Regions from separate parts of the Hydrogenophaga sp. 5NK40-0174 genome, predicted to be linked through region 3. Evidence: predicted binding sites of a transcription regulator. Region 3 holds the regulator's gene; each other region holds the start of a gene.
The links. Region 3 encodes sigma-54, which starts transcription at its own class of promoters, with help from an activator protein. Its sites were predicted from a motif close to TGGCANGNAANCTGCTTT; they were not measured.
Positions count from the first base shown of each region.

Region 1: ABWV89_RS09300 (CmpA/NrtA family ABC transporter substrate-binding protein) is a predicted target of sigma-54. The motif match lies at 1,781-1,798, and genes of this name have one in related genera.
Region 2: ABWV89_RS07230 (ammonium transporter) is a predicted target of sigma-54. The motif match lies at 2,640-2,657, and genes of this name have one in related genera.

Region 1 covers NZ_BAABWG010000002.1:766,793-772,975, forward strand. Annotated here, with positions in the region: gene ABWV89_RS09295 (ABC transporter permease) at 1-210, opposite strand, end outside; gene ABWV89_RS09300 (CmpA/NrtA family ABC transporter substrate-binding protein) at 214-1,581, opposite strand; gene ABWV89_RS09305 (nitrate- and nitrite sensing domain-containing protein) at 1,993-3,309, opposite strand; gene ABWV89_RS09310 (substrate-binding domain-containing protein) at 3,445-4,137, opposite strand; gene cobA (uroporphyrinogen-III C-methyltransferase) at 4,337-5,185, opposite strand; gene ABWV89_RS09320 (cytochrome D1 domain-containing protein) at 5,417-6,183, shown strand, end outside.
Region 2 covers NZ_BAABWG010000002.1:336,113-342,295, reverse strand. Annotated here, with positions in the region: gene ABWV89_RS07250 (DUF5329 family protein) at 1-25, shown strand, start outside; gene cutA (divalent-cation tolerance protein CutA) at 136-450, shown strand; gene ABWV89_RS07240 (hypothetical protein) at 466-1,326, opposite strand; gene ABWV89_RS07235 (alpha/beta hydrolase family protein) at 1,449-2,330, opposite strand; gene ABWV89_RS07230 (ammonium transporter) at 2,727-3,929, shown strand; gene ABWV89_RS07225 (bifunctional aminoglycoside phosphotransferase/ATP-binding protein) at 4,152-5,759, shown strand; gene ABWV89_RS07220 (alpha-hydroxy acid oxidase) at 5,907-6,183, shown strand, end outside.
Region 3 covers NZ_BAABWG010000007.1:19,468-25,650, forward strand. Annotated here, with positions in the region: gene ABWV89_RS18080 (THUMP domain-containing class I SAM-dependent RNA methyltransferase) at 1-1,013, opposite strand, end outside; gene rpoN (RNA polymerase factor sigma-54) at 1,093-2,733, opposite strand; gene lptB (LPS export ABC transporter ATP-binding protein) at 2,813-3,562, opposite strand; gene lptA (lipopolysaccharide transport periplasmic protein LptA) at 3,604-4,236, opposite strand; gene ABWV89_RS18100 (thiol:disulfide interchange protein DsbA/DsbL) at 4,384-5,010, opposite strand; gene ABWV89_RS18105 (SPOR domain-containing protein) at 5,101-5,733, opposite strand; gene argS (arginine--tRNA ligase) at 5,777-6,183, opposite strand, start outside.

The DNA of each region.
Region 1 (6,183 bases), on a different contig from region 3:
GACAAGAACCATGGCCTGCTCTGAGACTTTGACCGGTCCCGGGACGGCGCCCAGGCTGGTCTGAATCCGGGCCGCCGTGAAAGACCACAAGGCCATGAAGAGAACCAGAGCGATCAGGGGTACGCCCAGGTTCATCACCAGGGCGCGGGCCAGTTCCTTGGGATCGCGCAGGGCGGCAGCACCGCCGAAGAGTTTGGCTGCGATTTCCATGATTTACACCTTGTCGTTGGCCTTCAGGCCGATCTTGAACTGGGAGAGGTAGTCGTTGGGCTTCTTGCCGTCATAGGCCACGCCGTCAATGAAACCGTTGTCCACCGGCTTGTAGCCATCGGTCTTGGGCAGGTCGCTCGCCTTGATCTTTCCGTCGGCAACCAGTGCGTTGGCGGCTTCCATGTACACATCCGGGCGGTACACCTTCTTGGCCACGTCGTGGTACCAGCTGTCTGGCTTGGATTCGGTGATCTGACCCCAGCGGCGCATCTGCGTGAGGTACCACACCGCGTCGCTGTAGAACGGGTAGGTCGCGTACTTGCGGAAGAAGATGTTGAAGTCCGGCGCAGGGCGCTTGTCACCCTTCTCGTATTCGAAGGTGCCGGTCATGCTGTTGGCAATGACCTTGGCGTCTGCACCGACGTATTGCGACTTGGACAGGATCTTGACGGCTTCCTCGCGGTTTTCAGGCGAAGCGTCGAGCCACTGGCCAGCGCGGATCAGGGCCTTGACCACGGCAACGTGAGAATTGGGGTACTTCTTGGCCCAGTCGGCGGTGACACCGAAGACCTTCTCGGGGTTGTTCTTCCAGATTTCGTGGTCGGTGATCACCGGCACACCAATGCCCTTGAACACGGCTTGCTGGTTCCAGGGCTCGCCCACGCAGTAGCCGTGAATGGTGCCGGCTTCCATGGTGGCGGGCATTTGCGGTGGTGGCGTGACGGACAGCAGCACATCGGCCTTGGACGTGCCGGAGATATCCGATGCGGTGTAGTAGCCAGGGTTGAGGCCGCCAGCAGCCAGCCAGTAGCGCAGTTCGTAGTTGTGGGTCGAGACGGGAAAGACCATGCCCATCTTGAACTGCTTGCCTTCCTTCTTCCAGGCATCGACGACCTTCTTGAGTGCGTCGGCCTTGATGGGATGCTCGACCTTGCCGTCTTTCACGGGCAGGTGCTTCTTCATTTCCGCCCACACCTCGTTGGAGACGGTGATGCCGTTGCCGTTGAGGTCCATGCTGAAGGCGGTCACGATGTCGGCCTTGGTGCCGAAACCGATGGTGGCGCCCAGAGGCTGGCCGGCAAGCATGTGCGCGCCGTCGAGCTGGCCGTCGATCACGCGGTCAAGCAGAACCTTCCAGTTGGCCTGTGCTTCAAGGGTGACGAAAAGGCCTTCTTCTTCAAAGAAGCCTTTCTCATAGGCGATCACCAGAGGGGCGCAGTCGGTCAGCTTGATGAAGCCAAACTTCAAGGCTTCTTTTTCGGGGTACTTGCCTTTGGCCATGGCCAGCGGGCTGATGCCGGCAGCGCCCGCAAGGGCAAGAGCGCTTGCAGTGAACTGGCGGCGGCTGAAACGGCTGGAAGCGTCGGACATGTGGAACTCCTTGGTGCGTGAGACAGAGGATGAAATGAATCGGAAAACAGATTTCGGAAGTCCGGCCGGACAGGTCGCCAACGAAAACGGCGCCCACCTCGCTCCTCCCTGACGGGGGGAAGGTGGACGCCGTTGTCCTGGTGGCCCTGGCAGGCCGGGTGCGGAATCACCGCCTTTGGTGTTTCCGCTTGTCCTGTTCAGAGCACAGACCGTGCCAGATTAGGGTTTTCACGGGCGAAATACCTCTAAGTGTCTGATTTGTATCGATAAAAAAACCCAGACCATCGCCGGAAAGTGCTCTCATGGTGCGTTCAAGAGCGTGCGCGACTGGTGGTCAGCTACGCTTTTTGGTGCTGATTTCCCTGTCACTGACGGCGTGGCGCTGCACCGCAACAGTGCAGGCTGCACATTTCACCGGCTTGGGGCAGGTGTCGGCAGCACGTCGGCCATGGCGAGCACGGCGTTAGCAACGTCAATCAGTCGCCGGTTCTGGTTCATCGCCATCTGGCGCATGGTTTTGTGCGCCTCATCTTCGGTCAGCCGTCGGTGCGCCATCAGCAGGCCCTTGGCTCGCTCGATGACTTTGCGTTCGTTCAGGCTTGCCCGGGCTGCCTCGAGCTCTTCGTTCATGGTCTGGAGCTGCCGTGCCTGGTCGCGAACCATGTCCAGGATGCTCTTCTCCAATTCAGTGCCACCGGCGCTGGCGCCGGCTTCGGGGTCGGAGGAGATTCTGTTGGCGGGCAGCGTTGCGGTTGAAGCGCTGGTCTGGGCGAAAAAGTGACGCGCTGCCTGCTCCTGAGCGGCGGGGGAGGCCAGTGGCGCCTTGGCGACCAGCTCGAAGCGGGCAAGTTCGTTCTTGCTGATCTGAATGCGCTTTTCACACAGGATCTTGAGTTCAGACGCCAGTGCATCCTCGACCAGCTTCATGGCTTCGATCCGATCGGTGCAGGCGTCAAACCAGCGCTGGCTGCAGTCTGTGCTCAGTGGTCCGCCGTCTGCGCTTTCGAGCAAGGCTTTGCGAAGACGTTGCAGTTCCTGGGGCATCACGGCCAGCGAGGCAGACCGGGCCCAGACATTCAGGACCGCTTCGTCAGCGAAATTCAGAAAGACAGTGAAGTTGCGCTCCTGGGACTCGATCAGGTGAATCAGGTGCTCTTGCTGGTTCCGGTCCGCCTTGCCGGAGGCAAACAACGCAGCACCAGCGGCCCGTTCCTGGCCGGCGAGCTCCTTGCCTTGCATGAGGTTGAACATGGCCACCAGGCAGTTGGAAATGTCCGGCTCGGCCGACGCGTCGGCTGCTTCGAAGACCATGGAAAGCAGTGCATCCACCAGGCGAATGAAGGCGACAGTCGCGCCGGCTGGCTTCAGTCCCTTGCGGGAGACGTCCTGGCGAAGAAAAGGCAGGGCATCCAGGCCTTGCAAGGCCAGGGCAATGCGGTTGAGCACCCGGGGACGATGGAGTACGGGTTCGTCGGCTTCCACCATTTCCGCCAGGCAGATGCGCAGGCGTGCCTCGCTGCGCACGCTGTCTTCAGTCTGTTTCTCGAGGGCGGTGGCCCATTGGTCATCACCCGAAGCCAGAAAAAGGTTGGAGAGTCCACGCTCGCGTTGAAGCGAGTGCACCAGCTGAGCGCTTGCGCTGACCAGCGCGCTGGTCTGGGCCAGCTGCTCCAGGTGGGCGATTTCGCTTTGTTTGGCAGCGACGAGAAAGTGAAGGCCGGAGGGCATATGCGTCAAGATGGGTACCGGGGGCTGAAGGCAAAGCCCCGTATTGTGCCGAATCAGGCACGCTTCATCTGAACGCTTGCAACTTGTATGCCGGCCTGTCGGCCGTCGGGCAGCCGGACGGTGGTACCCGGCCTGTCAGGCCGGCTCCATCCCGTGGTTGCGCTTGATGTCCGCCGTTTCAGGGGAGGTCACGTATGCCAGCCACAGTCGCGCCGCGTCGCCATTGCGGCACTTGGCCCCTCTGGCGGCGCTGAAGATGGTGGTGATCTGGGCTCTGGGGGGCAACGGGCCCAGCACGTCGATGCCTTCGACATTCTTGAGCTCGCTGTATTGCTGGAATCCCAGGGCGACCTTGCCTTCGGCCACCAGAGAGCCGACAGCGATGCCAGGTGGCGGGGTGACGAGCTTGGCATTGACCTGATCGGCGATCTCCCAGCGTTCGAACAGCTCTGCGAGCGCCGTTCCGCTAGGGCCGGTGGAATACCCGATCGTCTTGGCCGCCAGCACCGCCTGCTTGAGGGCTTCCTCATCGGCAATGGAAGGGTGAGGCTCGCCTGACCGGACCGCCACGGCCACGCCCGAGCGCACCATGGGCACCACGCTGGAGGCCACCACCTGATTGTTGTTGGCCAGCTTCTTCAGTGCGCCGCTGGCCAGCATGACCACGTCGTAGGGTTCGCCTGCGGCGACGCGCTTGGCCGCATCGATGCCGCCGACAGATTCCACGTCGATGAGGATGCCTGGATTGGCCGATTCAAAGGCGTTGGCCAGTTCGTTGAGAAGGGCCTTGGTGGCCATGGAGGATATGACAGTGACGGTGGTGGTCATATTGTCGATTATGAGGAGTCAGCAGAGTCAATCGGTTCTTGGCGGAAAGTAGCCCGCCTCGAATTTTCATTTTCTGCGCATTCTCTCTCAAACCGAAAGACTCTCTGACGTCCGGTAGATCATCCCGGAGGCGATCATTCACGACGTGCGAGCACGAAAGCCGGTACTCAAGCCGCCAGGAATCACGTGTCGGCGGGGGTCAGGCCGCTGCGTGCACTGCCGCAGCAGGTTTGGATACTGCATCTCCTGCATGCTCAAGCTGTTGTCTGACAGTGACAACCTCACCGATCATCACAAGCGCGGGCGGGCGAATCTGATGACGCAGCGCCAAACCAGGCAATTCGCCGAGGGTACCGGTGATGCAGCGCTCCCTGGCGGTGGTGGCATTCTCGATCAGGGCGGCGGGCGTGCCGGCGCCCCTGCCATGCGCTTGCAACTGGCGGCAAATCTCAGGCAGGTTGTTGACGCCCATGTAGAGCACCACGGTTTGCCTGGGCCGGGCCAGCATGTCCCAGTCCATGTCCAGACCCTTGTTGTCGCGGAGATGGCCTGTGGCCAGGACCAGGGCGCACGCGTGATCCCGGTGGGTCAGGGGGATGCCCACCGACGCGGCTGCGCCCTGTGCTGCCGTCAGGCCGGGAATGACCTTGAAGGGAATCCCTGCCTGGGCCAATGCCTGGGCCTCTTCACCACCCCTGCCAAAGATGTAGCCGTCGCCCCCCTTGAGCCGAAGGACCGATTTGCCCGCGCGTGCCAGGCAGATCATCAAATCGATGATCTCACCTTGAGGCAATGTGTGTCGGGAGGACTCCTTCCCGACGTAAATGCGCTCGGCATGGTGAGGCAGGTAGGCCAACACCTCCGGTGCAACCAGGTGGTCGTACAACACCACGCGCGCGGCCTCCAGCGCCTTGACTGCCTTGACGGTGAGCAACTCAGGGTCGCCTGGTCCGGCGCCAACGAGTGTGACAGTCCCTGGAGGTACTTGTTTTTCGGTATCCGATCGGTGGTGGGCGGCCAATCGGCTCAGGCATTGTGACGTGCTCATGAAACTTCTCCGTGGGGCTGGACTGCTTGTCTGCTTGTTGTCTTGGAACCAATGCTGAAGCATGTAACCGCGAGCGTCCTTGAACCAGTTCAAGGACACGGCAGGCCAGTCGGGAGACGATCACTCCCAACTCGTCAGATGTCATGGACAGCGGCTCGGCGAGCACAGGCCTGGAGGGCACAGCCAGGAAGGCCTTATCCAAGAAGCTGTTCCGCGATGGAGATAGAACCCATGAAATCCAGAATGTTCGTTCGCCTGACCACCCTGGCCATGGCTGCCATGATTGGAGCGGGCGCATATGCGCAGACCGGCGACAAGAAGGTGACCCAACCCGAGGCCAACTACCAGGCGGGTGGCTCGCCATTGGCTGCTGAGCAGATGTATCAGTCATCCAACCCCAAGGCGCCGCCGATGACCCAGGCCGAGTTCGATGTGGCCCGCAAGATCTATTTCGAGCGCTGCGCCGGTTGTCACGGCGTCTTGCGCAAAGGCGCAACGGGCAAGCCGTTGACGCCCGATATCACGCAGACCAAAGGCACCGACTACCTCAAGGTATTCATCGCCTACGGTTCGCCTGCCGGCATGCCCAACTGGCAGACCAGCGGCGAGATGAGCGAGAAGGAAGTCGACATCATGGCGCGCTACATCCAGCATGATGCGCCCACACCTCCTGAGTACAGCCTGGAGGACATGAAGAAGACCTGGAAGGTCATCGTGCCGCCAGAGAAGCGCCCGACCAAGAAGATGAACGGCTACAACATCGAGAACATTTTCTCGACGACGCTGCGCGATACGGGCGAAGTGGCGCTGATCGATGGTGACACCAAGAAGATCATCAACATCGTGAAAACCGGCTATGCGGTGCACATCTCACGCCTGTCTGCCTCTGGCCGCTACCTGTTCGTGATTGGCCGGGATGCCAAGGTCAACATGATTGACCTGTGGATGGAGAAGCCCGACAACGTCGCCGAAATCCGCGTGGGTCTCGAGGCGCGCTC
Region 2 (6,183 bases), on a different contig from region 3:
GCACCTGTTCCGAAAACAGCACTGACAGCCCCGCCGACCAGCGCTGGTTGCATGGTGAAACGAACTGCCGTTGGCTGAATCGGCCAGCTGTGGCATCCTGTGGCCGTCTGCGACCTGCCACAGAGGGAAAGTGCCATGCAACTGCTTGCCGTCTACACCACTGTCTCCGACGAATCCCAGGCCGAATCCCTGGCCGGTGAGGCCATCGAACAAGGCCTGGCAGCTTGCATTCAGATCGAGCCCATCCGCAGTGTCTACCGATGGAAGGGACAGGTTGAGCGCGAACACGAGGTTCGCATCATGTTCAAGACCACGGCTGGCCGCTATCAGGCCCTGGCCCGCTGGCTGGCCAGGGCACACCCCTACGAAATGCCGGCCATCTATGCCGTCACGGCGCGGGAGGCCACAGAAGACTACGCCAACTGGGTCAGGGAGAACGTGAGCCCCTGAAACACCTCGGGCGTATCAACGCCCCATGGGCGAGCGCGTTGCTTGAGCTGTGCTGGCTTCGTCGTCGCTCTCGGTTGCGGCCTCTGGTCCTCCCGCCTGCTCCTGGTCAAATCGCGCCTGAGCACGCACAGCCTTTTCCCACAGGGGCGCATCGGGGACGGGATCATCCCGCATCAGTTCGAGCAAGCGACGCGACACCTTTTCCTCTTCGCCGAACATTTGCGCCGCTGTGGCTTCTCCGAAATAGGACGAACGCATCGCCCTGAGCCCGTCAAGCTCGGCCAGCGCCTCTTCCGGCACCAAATGCTCGGTACCCGGCGCATAGGTTCTGCGCTGTGCATCCTGATAGGCCTGAAAGCGCCCCACTAGCTCACGTGCGGCGGCGGCTTGCTCCGCCGGCAAGCCCTGCACCGCCTCCTCCAGCTTTTGCGGCAGCTCGGCCGGTTCGGTCAACGCCACCATCCTCTCAATGCCATTGCGCATGCGCACATCGGTCTTGATGCGACCATCCTCGTCCAGCCGGAACAGGCGTTCGCCTCCCCCGTCAGGAAGCGCTGGTACACGAGCCGCGGCCTGACCCGCTTGCTCCGCGGGTGCAGCGCGCGGACCTTCTTCCACGGTCTGCCCTGCATCATGGCCGACACCCAGATCAGCATCGTTCCACCAGGGGTGGGGCGCCTTCTGAGCCGGCTCAGCTGCAGGCACCGCCGCCACGGGCCGGGTATCACCGTGCGACCAGTAGATCGCACCAATCGCCAGGCACACCATGGCGGCCAGCGCGAGCGTTGGCGCGCCATGTCCGAGGCGCAGGCGAGCCCGGGCGATGGACGCGCCCGTTGGCCGCGCGGTGGGTGCTTGCCCAAGAATCACTTGCATTCGACTGCCCATCATTGGCTCCATTCCATGGTTGACCACTCCCCTGCTCACCCTGCTGCAACGTGCGTTTCAGACCTGCCACCGGCGATGATCCGAGGCCGTGCCCCGGATCCGGGCCGATGTCAGTAATCGCAGTTTTCCTGATAGCGATCAAACACGAAACGGGTGGCGTAAGCGTCGTGTGGCGCCCCGCACAGGTACGGCGAGTAGCGCGTATCGCCATCCACAAAGCGCTTCATCCAGGAGACGGCGTAGCGGCCGATGGGCGTATTGGTGAAGTTGGGTGAAAAGTGCGATCCGCCATTGAGCTCACCGTACGCCTTCGCCGTGCTCGATGGCAGGCTGTCGTAGAAGGGTCGAGCATGGGTGTACACGTTGGCAATGGTGTCACCATCTGCGCCGATGATCATGGTCGGCACCCGGTTGCGGGAGAAGTTCTTCGAGATGCTCCAGGGCGTCATGGGATAGGCCGCCTTGAGCCAGGGGTTATCCTCGGCGGCGATCAGGGAGCCGCCACCGCCCATCGAATGACCTGCCACTGCCTGGCGACTGCTGTCGACCCGGCTGCGAACCGTCGAGCTGGAGCGATTGACAACATGGTCGAGCGCGGCAAGCAACTGGGTCGCACGACTGGCCGGCTGGTCGAGTGTGGTGATGGTGTCAATGGTGATGACAACGAAACCATGGGTTGCCATGCGGCGACCCAGCCAGGCAATGCTCGACTGCGAAGCGGTATAGCCAGGACTCACAGCGATCACGCCGTATTGCCCGCTGGTCGTCGGGTAGTAGATGGTTCCCCCGCCAAAACCGCGGGCACTGAAAGAAGAAACGTTGTCCGTGGACACCCTGTACGGGCCTGAGCTGGCGTTGAGGAAGGACGAGCTGGGGTCGGGGCCGTTCTCGACGGCGGCTGCACCCACACCCAGCAGTGCCAGCGAGCTGGCCAATGCGGCTTTGGCGAGGCAGGCGTGCCACCGACGAAATGGTGATGGAATGTGTTTCATGACTGGGTCTCCTTGCATTGAATCGATGCGTGAACTTGACGGCCACTTGCATTGCGCTGCGAGGGCGATCCGCCACAGGGCAACGAAGTGAATCGATGCTACGGAGGCCTTTTGGCCGCGGCTTGTACCAGCTTGCGCCCGACTCGAGGGATATCCCGCAAAACCGTAACCAGGTGAAACCCGGCACGCCGCCCTTGGCGTGCCACACGCTGCAGCGGCTGACAAGCAATCCCTTGGCTGCATCCCATGCCCCAAAACAGACTTCGCAACTCTCAACCGACCGTCAGAATCGCACCATCATGAAACATCTGGCCTGAATATTGCTTTCAATTGGTGCAATCCGCCCCAAAGGCGGTTTTTTCGCACCAATTCGGATATTCACGCACGGAAACTCTCATGGACGCACTAAAACAGGGCGCAGACACCTTGTTCATCTTGCTCGGTGGCATCATGGTTCTGGCCATGCACGCCGGGTTCGCTTTTCTGGAAGTGGGCACTGTTCGCAAGAAAAACCAGGTCAACGCACTCATCAAGATCCTGGTCGACTTCTCTGTCTCGACCGTTGTCTATTTCCTGGTCGGCTACGGCGTGGCCTACGGCACCTCTTTCTTCGTTGGCGCGGAAACGCTGGCACAGAAAAACGGCTACGAGCTGGTCAAGTTCTTCTTTCTGCTGACCTTCGCTGCAGCCATCCCGGCCATCATTTCGGGTGGCATTGCCGAGCGAGCCAAGTTCTGGCCGCAACTGATTGCCACTGCACTCATCGTCGGTTTCGTCTATCCGTTTTTCGAAGGTATCGTCTGGAACGCCCATTTCGGCTTCCAGGACTGGATAGAAGCCACCACGGGAGCTGCCTTCCACGATTTCGCCGGTTCTGTCGTGGTCCACGCTGTCGGTGGATGGATCGCCCTGCCGGCCGTCGTTCTCCTTGGCGCCCGCTCCAACCGGTATCGCAAGGATGGCGCTGTCTCGGCACACCCTCCATCCAACATCCCGTTCCTGGCGCTGGGCGCCTGGATACTGTGCGTGGGCTGGTTCGGGTTCAACGTCATGAGTGCGCAGACACTGGAGAACATCTCAGGCCTGGTGGCAGTCAATTCACTCATGGCCATGGTCGGCGGCACGCTGGCAGCCCTCGTGCTCGGCAAAAATGACCCGGGCTTCGTCCACAACGGTCCTCTGGCCGGGCTGGTGGCCGTGTGTGCCGGCTCAGACCTGATGCACCCGGTTGGCGCGCTGGCCGTGGGCGCGATGGCAGGTGGCCTGTTCGTCGTGATGTTCACCCTGACGCAAAACCGCTGGAAGATCGATGATGTTCTGGGCGTCTGGCCGCTGCACGGGATATGTGGCGCATGGGGCGGCATTGCCGCAGGCATCTTTGGACAACAGTCGCTCGGCGGCATGGGTGGCGTTTCATTCGCCGCCCAGCTCATCGGCACGGTCGCGGGCGTTACCTGGGCAGTCATCGGCGGCGCTGTTGTCTACGGCGTACTCAAAGCCGTCATGGGTATTCGCCTGAGCCAGGAAGAGGAATACGAAGGCGCCGACCTCACCATTCACAGGATCAGCGCAACGCCAGACCGCGAAGTCAGCTGGTGAACCAGCGCTGTCCACGATGGCAGATTCAAAAAATGGAGCGTCCACCGGGCGCTCCATTTTTTTTGCCCCTGAACACTGGGCATAACAATGGCAAACTGGTCAGTCCCATCCCGCGCTGCGCTGCCAGGGAAGCCAAGCTCACTGACACTATCCGTCAGCCATGGACATCATCGCTTCTCCACTCCCTTCAATACCGCTGCACAAGCGCCATGAAGCCAGATCATGAGCAGCCACCCATCCAATGATCAACAGCCTGCACTGATTCGCTCACTGCTACGCAGTGCCGCTTTCCGTCATGCCACGCCAGACGGCATACACCTCAGGGAAACCCACGGCGCCTGGGTTTTGCTAGCGGGTGAATTCGCCTACAAGATCAAGAAGCCGGTGCATTTGCCCTTCATGGATTTCTCCACGCTGGAGAAGCGCCGGGCTGACTGCTTTCGCGAGGTGGAGATCAACCGACGCTTGGCCGTGGAAAAAGACTCGGGTCAAGACATGTACCTTGGTGTCTTGCCAATTGTGGGGACGCCCGAAGCGCCTCGCTGGGGAGCCGTCGACACCTGCCCATCTGATGCGACAGAGTACGCCGTCAAGATGCGCCGCTTTGATGGCGAGCAGCAGCTGGACGCTGTCTGTCAGCGCGGAGCATTGTCGGCGACCCATCTCACCCAACTGGCGCGTGACCTGGTCCGCATTCAGTCCACCGCAGGCAGTACGCCGCCCGACGATCGATGGGGCAGGCCCGAGTCCATCATGCGCTGGGCCATGGACAACTTCACCTCGCTCGAGCAAGACCTGCCAACGGCCCAGGTGGCTGCCCATCAGTCGCTGAACCACCTGCGCAGATGGACCGAAGAACAGATCGCTCAGATCGACGACCTTCTGTTGGACAGACTGGCCTCCGGACGAGTCAGGGAAGGTCATGGCGATCTCCACCTTGGCAATCTTGTGTTGATGGGCGACCGCGTGCTTCCTTTTGATGCCATCGAATTCAACGACGAGTTGCGGTGGATCGATGTGGCCAGCGAAGTTGCCTTTCTGTGGATGGACCTGATGGCTCGCGATCAGGTGGGTCTGGCCCATGTGTGGCTGAGCGCATGGGTCGATGCCAGTGGCGATGTACAAGCCCCAACCTTGCTGCCGTTTTTTGCGGTGTACCGAGCGATGGTGCGAGCGAAAGTGGCCGCCATCGAATATCGACAACACAGGGCCAACGCGGCGTCCGTTGCAGCTGCCAACCAGGCCCTTGCACACGCCATGCAGTACCTGGAGCTGGCAGAGCAGTTGGCTTCTACAGTTCGACAGGCGCTGGTCATCACCCATGGGCTCTCAGGCAGCGGCAAATCCACTGAAGCCCTCGCGTGGATGCAGTCGGCGGGAGAAAACACTCCACGCTGCATTCGACTTCGCTCAGACGTGGAACGCAAGCGCCTGCACGGTCTTGGTCCACTGGCCCCTAGCGGCTCGGGTCTGCAATCGGGGCTGTATGCACCCTCTGCCCACCAAGCGACGTACAACTCGCTTCTGATCCGAAGCCGCGCTTTGCTCCTGAGCGGATGGGCCGTGGTGGTCGACGCTGCGTTCCTCAAACAGGCCGAACGGGCGAGCTTCCATGCTCTCGCCGACGAAATGTCTGTTCCTTTCGGCGTTCTGGCACCACAGGCGCCGGTTGAGGAGCTCAGGCGCCGCATTGAACAACGCGCGAGTGCGGGCGGCGATGCTTCCGAGGCGACGGTTGCGGTACTGGATCAGCAACTGGGCTGGATGGAGGGGCTCGATGCGGATGAGCGCCAGGACGTGATGACCCCCCAGGACTGGCCAGGCACCTGAAGCGTCAATATTTTTCAATGCCGAAAGGCCCGGTTTCACAACCAGCTTTTGGGCTGCGGGGATAACATGCCCGGAGTCAGCACATCATGCCGCTGACCCCGCCACCACTGCCCACACAAGCCACAAAGCCCTCTGGAGACATCTTTCATGCCCGTGATCACCAACATCGAAGACCTTCGCGTTCTGGCACAGAAGCGGGTGCCCCGCATGTTCTACGACTATGCCGATTCGGGCTCCTGGACCGAGAGTACCTACCGCGCCAATGAGAGCGACTTCCAGTCCATCAAGCTGCGACAGCGCGTGGCCGTCAACATGGAAAACCGGAGCACGGCCACCACCATGGTCGGCCAGAAGGTGGCCATGCCTGTGGCCCTGGCGCCGACCGGCCTGACCGGCATGCAGCATGCCGATGGTGAGATTCTGG
Region 3 (6,183 bases):
CGGGCATCCTGACCGGCGGCACCGGCGGCCGCAATGCGTTCGCCATAGGGCGGATTGAGCAGCAACACACCGGGAGTCTCGGTAGGGGGACGGCGTTCCAGTGCATCGCCTCCGCGCAGTTGCACGGCAAATGCCACGCCCGCACGCTCAGCATTGCGCTGTGCAAAGTCGACCATACGGAAAGCCACATCGCTGCCAAACACGATAGGCGAATGCCCGTCCGGCCATTGCCTTCGCGCTTTTGCTGCCTGGTCCTTGAGCGACTGCCACACGTGCTGTTGGCAAGGGATCAGTTTTTCAAAAGCGAATCGCCGCTGCAGGCCTGGCGCAATGTTCAAAGCCATTTGCGCCGCTTCAATGACCACCGTGCCGCTGCCGCAACAAGGGTCGTACAGCGGAGGGATGTCGTCCACCGACTCGGCCGCACGGGCCTGGTCGTCCCACCCCGTCGCAGCGATCATGGCTGCGGCCAGGGTTTCCTTCAGCGGCGCATCGCCCTTGTCTTCTCGCCAGCCCCGCTTGAACAAGGGCTCGCCCGTGGTGTCGATATAGAGCGTCAGCTCGTCAGCCGTCAGGTGGGCGAACACCCGCACATCCGGCCACCTTGTGTCCACGCTGGGTCGTTCGCCGCGCTTGGCGCGAAACCGGTCACAGACGGCATCCTTGATCTTCAGTGCGGCAAAGTTCAGGCTCTTGAGCGGGCTGTGCTGCGCCGTGATCTCAACCTTGAGTGTTTGATCAGGGTCGAACCAGATCTCCCAGGCGACGCTGGAGGCGGCGTCGTACAGGTCCTCTTCTTGCCGGTAGCGCCCGTTCCACAGGCGAACCAGCACGCGCTGAGCCAGGCGGCTGTGAAGATTGAGCAGCATGGCATTGCGCCACGACGTGCGCACCTGCACGCCAGCACGGACCGCGCGAACCGGCTCGTCTGCTCCGACGAGCCGGCGGACCTCGGCTTCAAGAAATGCTTCGACGCCGGCCGCGCAGGGCAGAAAGATGTCCAACTGATTCATGCGATGGATTTGACTGTTCAAGACAAGTCGCGTTCACCCGCGACCTGGGAGCCATAGGGTCCGGTTCAGAAGGCGGAGCTCAAAGCGCCTTGCGTAGATTGGCCGGAGCGATCCGCAACGATTCCCGGTATTTGGCCACGGTTCGGCGCGCACACTCAATACCCTGCTCGCGCAGCATGGCAGAAAGCTGATTGTCGGACAACGGCTTGCTGGGTTCTTCGGAGGCGATGAATTGCTTGAGCAGCGCTCGCACCGCTGTGCTGGACGCGTTGCCTCCCGTTTCCGTTCCCAGGGAAGAGCCAAAGAAGTACTTGAGCTCATAGGTGCCGAATGGCGTGGCCATGTACTTGGCCGTGGTCACACGGCTGATGGTGGACTCATGCAAGCCCAGCTCGTCAGCGATCTCGCGCAAGACCAGAGGGCGCATGGCCAGCTCGCCGTGCATGAAGAAATTGCGCTGCCGCTCGACAATGGCGGTTGAGACACGCAAGATGGTGTCAAAGCGCTGCTGGATGTTCTTGAGGAACCACCGTGCTTCCTGCAACCGCTGTTGCATGGCGGCATAGCCCCCACTGTCGGCATTGGCGTCTTTTGTGCCGCCGCGGCTCTGTCTCATGGCGCCCGCATAGGCATCCTGAACCCGCACCTTGGGCATCACATCAGGGTTGAGCTGCACCTTGAAGCCACGCCCCGACCGACTGACGATCACGTCCGGCACGACCACCATCTGATCGACGTTGACGAAACGCCGTCCGGGCTTGGGCTCCAGGCCGGCAATCAGTGCCAGGGCAGACTTCACCAGTTCTGCTGGCAGGGAACACTGGGCGCTCAGCCGTTTGACGTCCCGCTTGGCGACCAGCTCCAGCGGCTGGTCGCAAAGCTGCAAGGCTGCCTGGGCCTCGGGCGTATTGCGCAATTCCATGATCTGCAGCCGCAGACACTCGCTCAGATCGCGAGCACCCACGCCTGCCGGCTCGAGATGCTGCAACCAGGCCAGGGCCGTGCGCAGCTGCTCTTCAGCCTCCTCCAGCTGCTCCACACCTGGAGGGGGCTCGCCCGCACCGTGTTTGAGGCGCCACCAATCGAGCGCCAGCGACATGAGGTCATCTTCAAGATAGCCGTCGTCGTTGAGCGACTCAATCAGGAAATACAGCGCGGCCTGATCGTCGTCACTCAGACGCATGCAGCGGGCTTGCTGGTGCAGGAAGTCATACAGGGTCTCGTGGGCGCTGGCCAGATCCATGGCGGAGACCTCATCCCCCCCATCGCCGCTTCCGGCGTTGCGCGCTGGCGCATCCCCCCCCCACTCGCCGTCATCGGGCGCCACGTCGACGCTGCCATCCCCTTCCCAGCTCTCCTCCACGGGCGCGTCACCATCGGCACGCAATTCCGCAGCTTCCTCGCGCGCCTCTTGTGCAGTGTCAGAAGTGGATGTGCCATCCTTTGTTGCAGAAGGACCGGCATCGGTCTCAGTGCTCTGGGCGGCGTCGATTTCGACGGCCTGCTCTCCTGAGCTCACCTGCGCATCCGACTGATCGAGCCCGAACTCCTCTCGTTCGGCCGCGTCGTCGGCGCGCTCGAGAAAGGGGTTCTCGTCGAGCATTTGCTCGACTTCCTGCGCCATCTCCAGCGTAGACAACTGCAACAGCCGGATCGACTGCTGCAGTTGAGGGGTCAGCGCCAGATGCTGGGAGACGCGTAGCGAAAGGCCTTGCTTCATGAGCCCCACACCAGCCGCACGCGCAGACCATCGCCAGCGTACAACCGTTGTCGTTGAGCTTGCACACCCGCACCCATGCCTACATCCTGAAGTGCTCGCCCAGGTACACCCGGCGAACATCTGCGTTGTCCACAATTTCCTGCGTTGTCCCGCTGGCAAGGACCTGACCATCCGAGATGATGTAGGCGTGATCACAAATGCCAAGCGTCTCTCGCACGTTGTGGTCCGTGATCAGGACACCGATGCCACGCGACTTGAGGAAGCTGATGATTTGCTGGATCTCGATCACGGCGATGGGATCGATACCGGCAAAAGGCTCGTCGAGCAAGATGAACCGTGGACTGGTGGCCAGGGCTCGCGCGATCTCGACGCGGCGGCGCTCCCCGCCGGAGAGCGCTGGGGCCGGGGAAGCGCGCAAGTGGTCCACCCTCAAATCCTTGAGCAACTGGTCCAGCCGGGCATTGATTTCCAGCTCGGACAAGGGTTGTCCGGCCACATCCACCTGCAACTCCAGAACCGCGCGGACATTTTGCTCGACGGTGAGTTTGCGAAAGATGGATGCTTCCTGCGGCAGGTAGCCCAACCCGAGGCGAGCCCGTCGGTGGATAGGCAAGCGTTCGATGCGCTTTCCATCCAGGGTGATTTCGCCGCCGTCAGCGCGCAGCAATCCGACGATCATGTAAAAAGAGGTGGTCTTGCCTGCACCGTTTGGTCCGAGCAATCCCACGACCTCACCCTTGTCAACCGAGAGTGAGACATCCTTGACGACCTTTCGGCTGCCATAGGATTTTTTCAGGCCCCGAACGTCCAGACGACTCTCGACAGCCATGGCCGGCGGCGATGCCGGCTCGAGCAATGCGTCGCTTTCGCTCACGGAGTCTTCTCGTTGAGCTTCTCGGAAGACTTGAGCTGCGCCGGCGGAGCCGATGGCTCGCTGGTCTTGTCCTGAGGAATGGGGGTGAGCATGGCCCGAACACGGCCGCTCGGGTTGCTCTCCGTCTGGGCACCCTTGCCACCCTTGACAGTGAACACCTCTGTCTCACTGTTGTAGACAATTTCATTGCCCGCACTCTCGTCATTGAGCTGAGCACCGCGGAAGCGGCGCAGCACAGCCTGCCCGGTGAAAGTCACCGTCTGCTTCTGGCTGTCGTAGACGATCTTGTTGCCTTCCCCTTCAATGTACTCATCCAAGCCTTCGCGCTTCTGGCGGAAGAAGCCCGGATTGCTTCCCTTGCCCACCAGCACGCCTCGCTGGTTGCCCTGATCGTCCTGACGAACCCGCAGGGAGTCTCCGCGCATGGTGATCGTGCCTTTGGTGATCAGGACCTTGCCGCTGAAGATGCTGGTCTGGCGGGCGTCGTCATAGCGCAGCGCGTCAGCTTCAATGTTCATGGGCTTGTCCTTGTCGGCTTTTTCAGCCAGCGCAACACCATTGGCGAGCAGGGCAACACCAACCAGAAGGGTCGAGCGGATCAGAGATGTGGGAAATGTTACAGGCGTCATGGCAGTACAGGGCACGAAACTTGCATTCATTGTAGCGATTTATCGCTGGTATGCGGGGGGTGACTTGGCAATCACACCATAAAAAAGTGACAAGGGCCGCCCGAAGGCAGCCCATTGCTCGTCAGCCAATGGTTTGAAGATCAGATCTCAGCCCTTGCGGACTTCATCAATCAGCTGGGACGCCACTTGCAAGGTGCGAGGTCCTTGACCGGGAATGTAGAAGCGGCCCGCCACCGTCACAGCAGGCGTGCCTTCGACCTGATAGGCGTCCTGAACCTGCACGGCTCGCTTGGCCTTGCCTGCCACGCCGAAAGAGTTGTAGACCGCCACGAACTTGGCGCGATCCACACCCTGGCTCGCGACCCAGTCAGCAATGCTGTTGGCATCGCCCAGTCGCTTTTTCTCGGTGTGCCATGCCTGGAAGAACTTGTAGTGCAACTTCTCCACCAGGTCCATCGCTTCCAGCGAGTAGTACAACTGCTGCAACGGCACAAAGCGCGCGTTGAAAGCCACATGCACACGGCGGACCACGATGTCATCTTTCTGCTCGGCCTTCCACTTTTCCATGGGCGGCTCGAAGTTGAAGCAGTGGGGGCATCCGTAAGAGAAGAATTCGAGCACCTCGATTTTTCCCGTGGGCACGTCTGTCAGCACCGGGTCCTTCAGCACCCGGTAGTGCTTGCCTGGCGTGAACACCTGTGCCTGCGCATTCGCCAGACCTGACCCCAGAACGGCTGCACTCACCAGTGACTGGGAAAACAAACGACGCTGCATGCTCGGCTCCTCTCGATCCTGATCAAAAATTCGTTGGTCTCTTGTGGCCTGGCAAAGTTCCTCTCAACTTGCCCGCGGCCCATCACGCCTTCAGCGGCGCAGTCGCACGAGAACGGCGTCCACGCCATTGACCACCAGCTGCTCGCGGGTGGCATCTGCCATGGACTTCTCCTCGAACGGCCCGATGCGGACGCGGTAGACGGTCCGGCCATCCTGGCTGCGCTCGGATACGCCAGCGACCATGCCCATCATGCCCAGACGGGCACGCTGGTTTTCAGCGTCGCCCGCCGAGCTGAAAGCGCCGGCCTGGACAAAGTAGGTGTACGGATCGCTCTGGTTGACCAGCCCGTCTGCCGAAGGGCTGGTAGAGGCCGTTCGCGAGCGGACGAAGTCACCCAGAGGGTCACCTTCTGTCGCATTGCCACTCTCGGGCTGTGCGGTGACGCCAGGCTGTGCAGGCGGCTCGGGTGGCGGGGCCACTGTGGTTTCCTGGCCGCCCAGGACCGAGTTGGGGTTCCAGCCCTTGTTGCGCTCAGCCTCTTGCGCATCCTGTTCGGCGGTCCGGGACAGGGACCGTTCGACGAACGGAATGGGCACGCGCGTGACGTACACCGCGACCACAAGTGCGATGGCCAGCCCCACCACGACGCCGATCACGAAACCCAGCAGGGTTCCGCCGCGTTGGTGGCGGGCAGAGGCAGAAGAAGATGAAAGTGGTGTCATGTTGGTGCTCAGGTTGGACAGCCGCTATCGACAGCGGGTTGCCTTACATTTTCTCGGGCGCACTCACGCCCAGCACAGCCAGACCATTGTGCAACACCTGCGCGGTGGCCGCGACCAGTGCCAGTCGGGCCAGCTTGATCGCTTCGTCCTCCACCAGGATGCGTTCGGCGTCGTAGTAGGAGTGATAGGCTGCGGCGAGGTCACGCAAGTAGAACGTCACGTCGTGTGGCGCAAAGTCACGTGCAGCACCGGCGAGCATGTCGGGGTACTTGGCCAGCTGCAGCATCAGGGCTTGCGCAGCCGGGGTGTCCAGCGGCGACAGGTCCACGGTCGTGAGGGTGGCGGCATCACCGCCCCAACCCGCCAGCACCGAGCAGATGCGGGCGTGTGCGTACTGAACGTAGTAGACCGGGTTGTCGTTGTTCTTCTGAACAGCCAGATCGACATCGA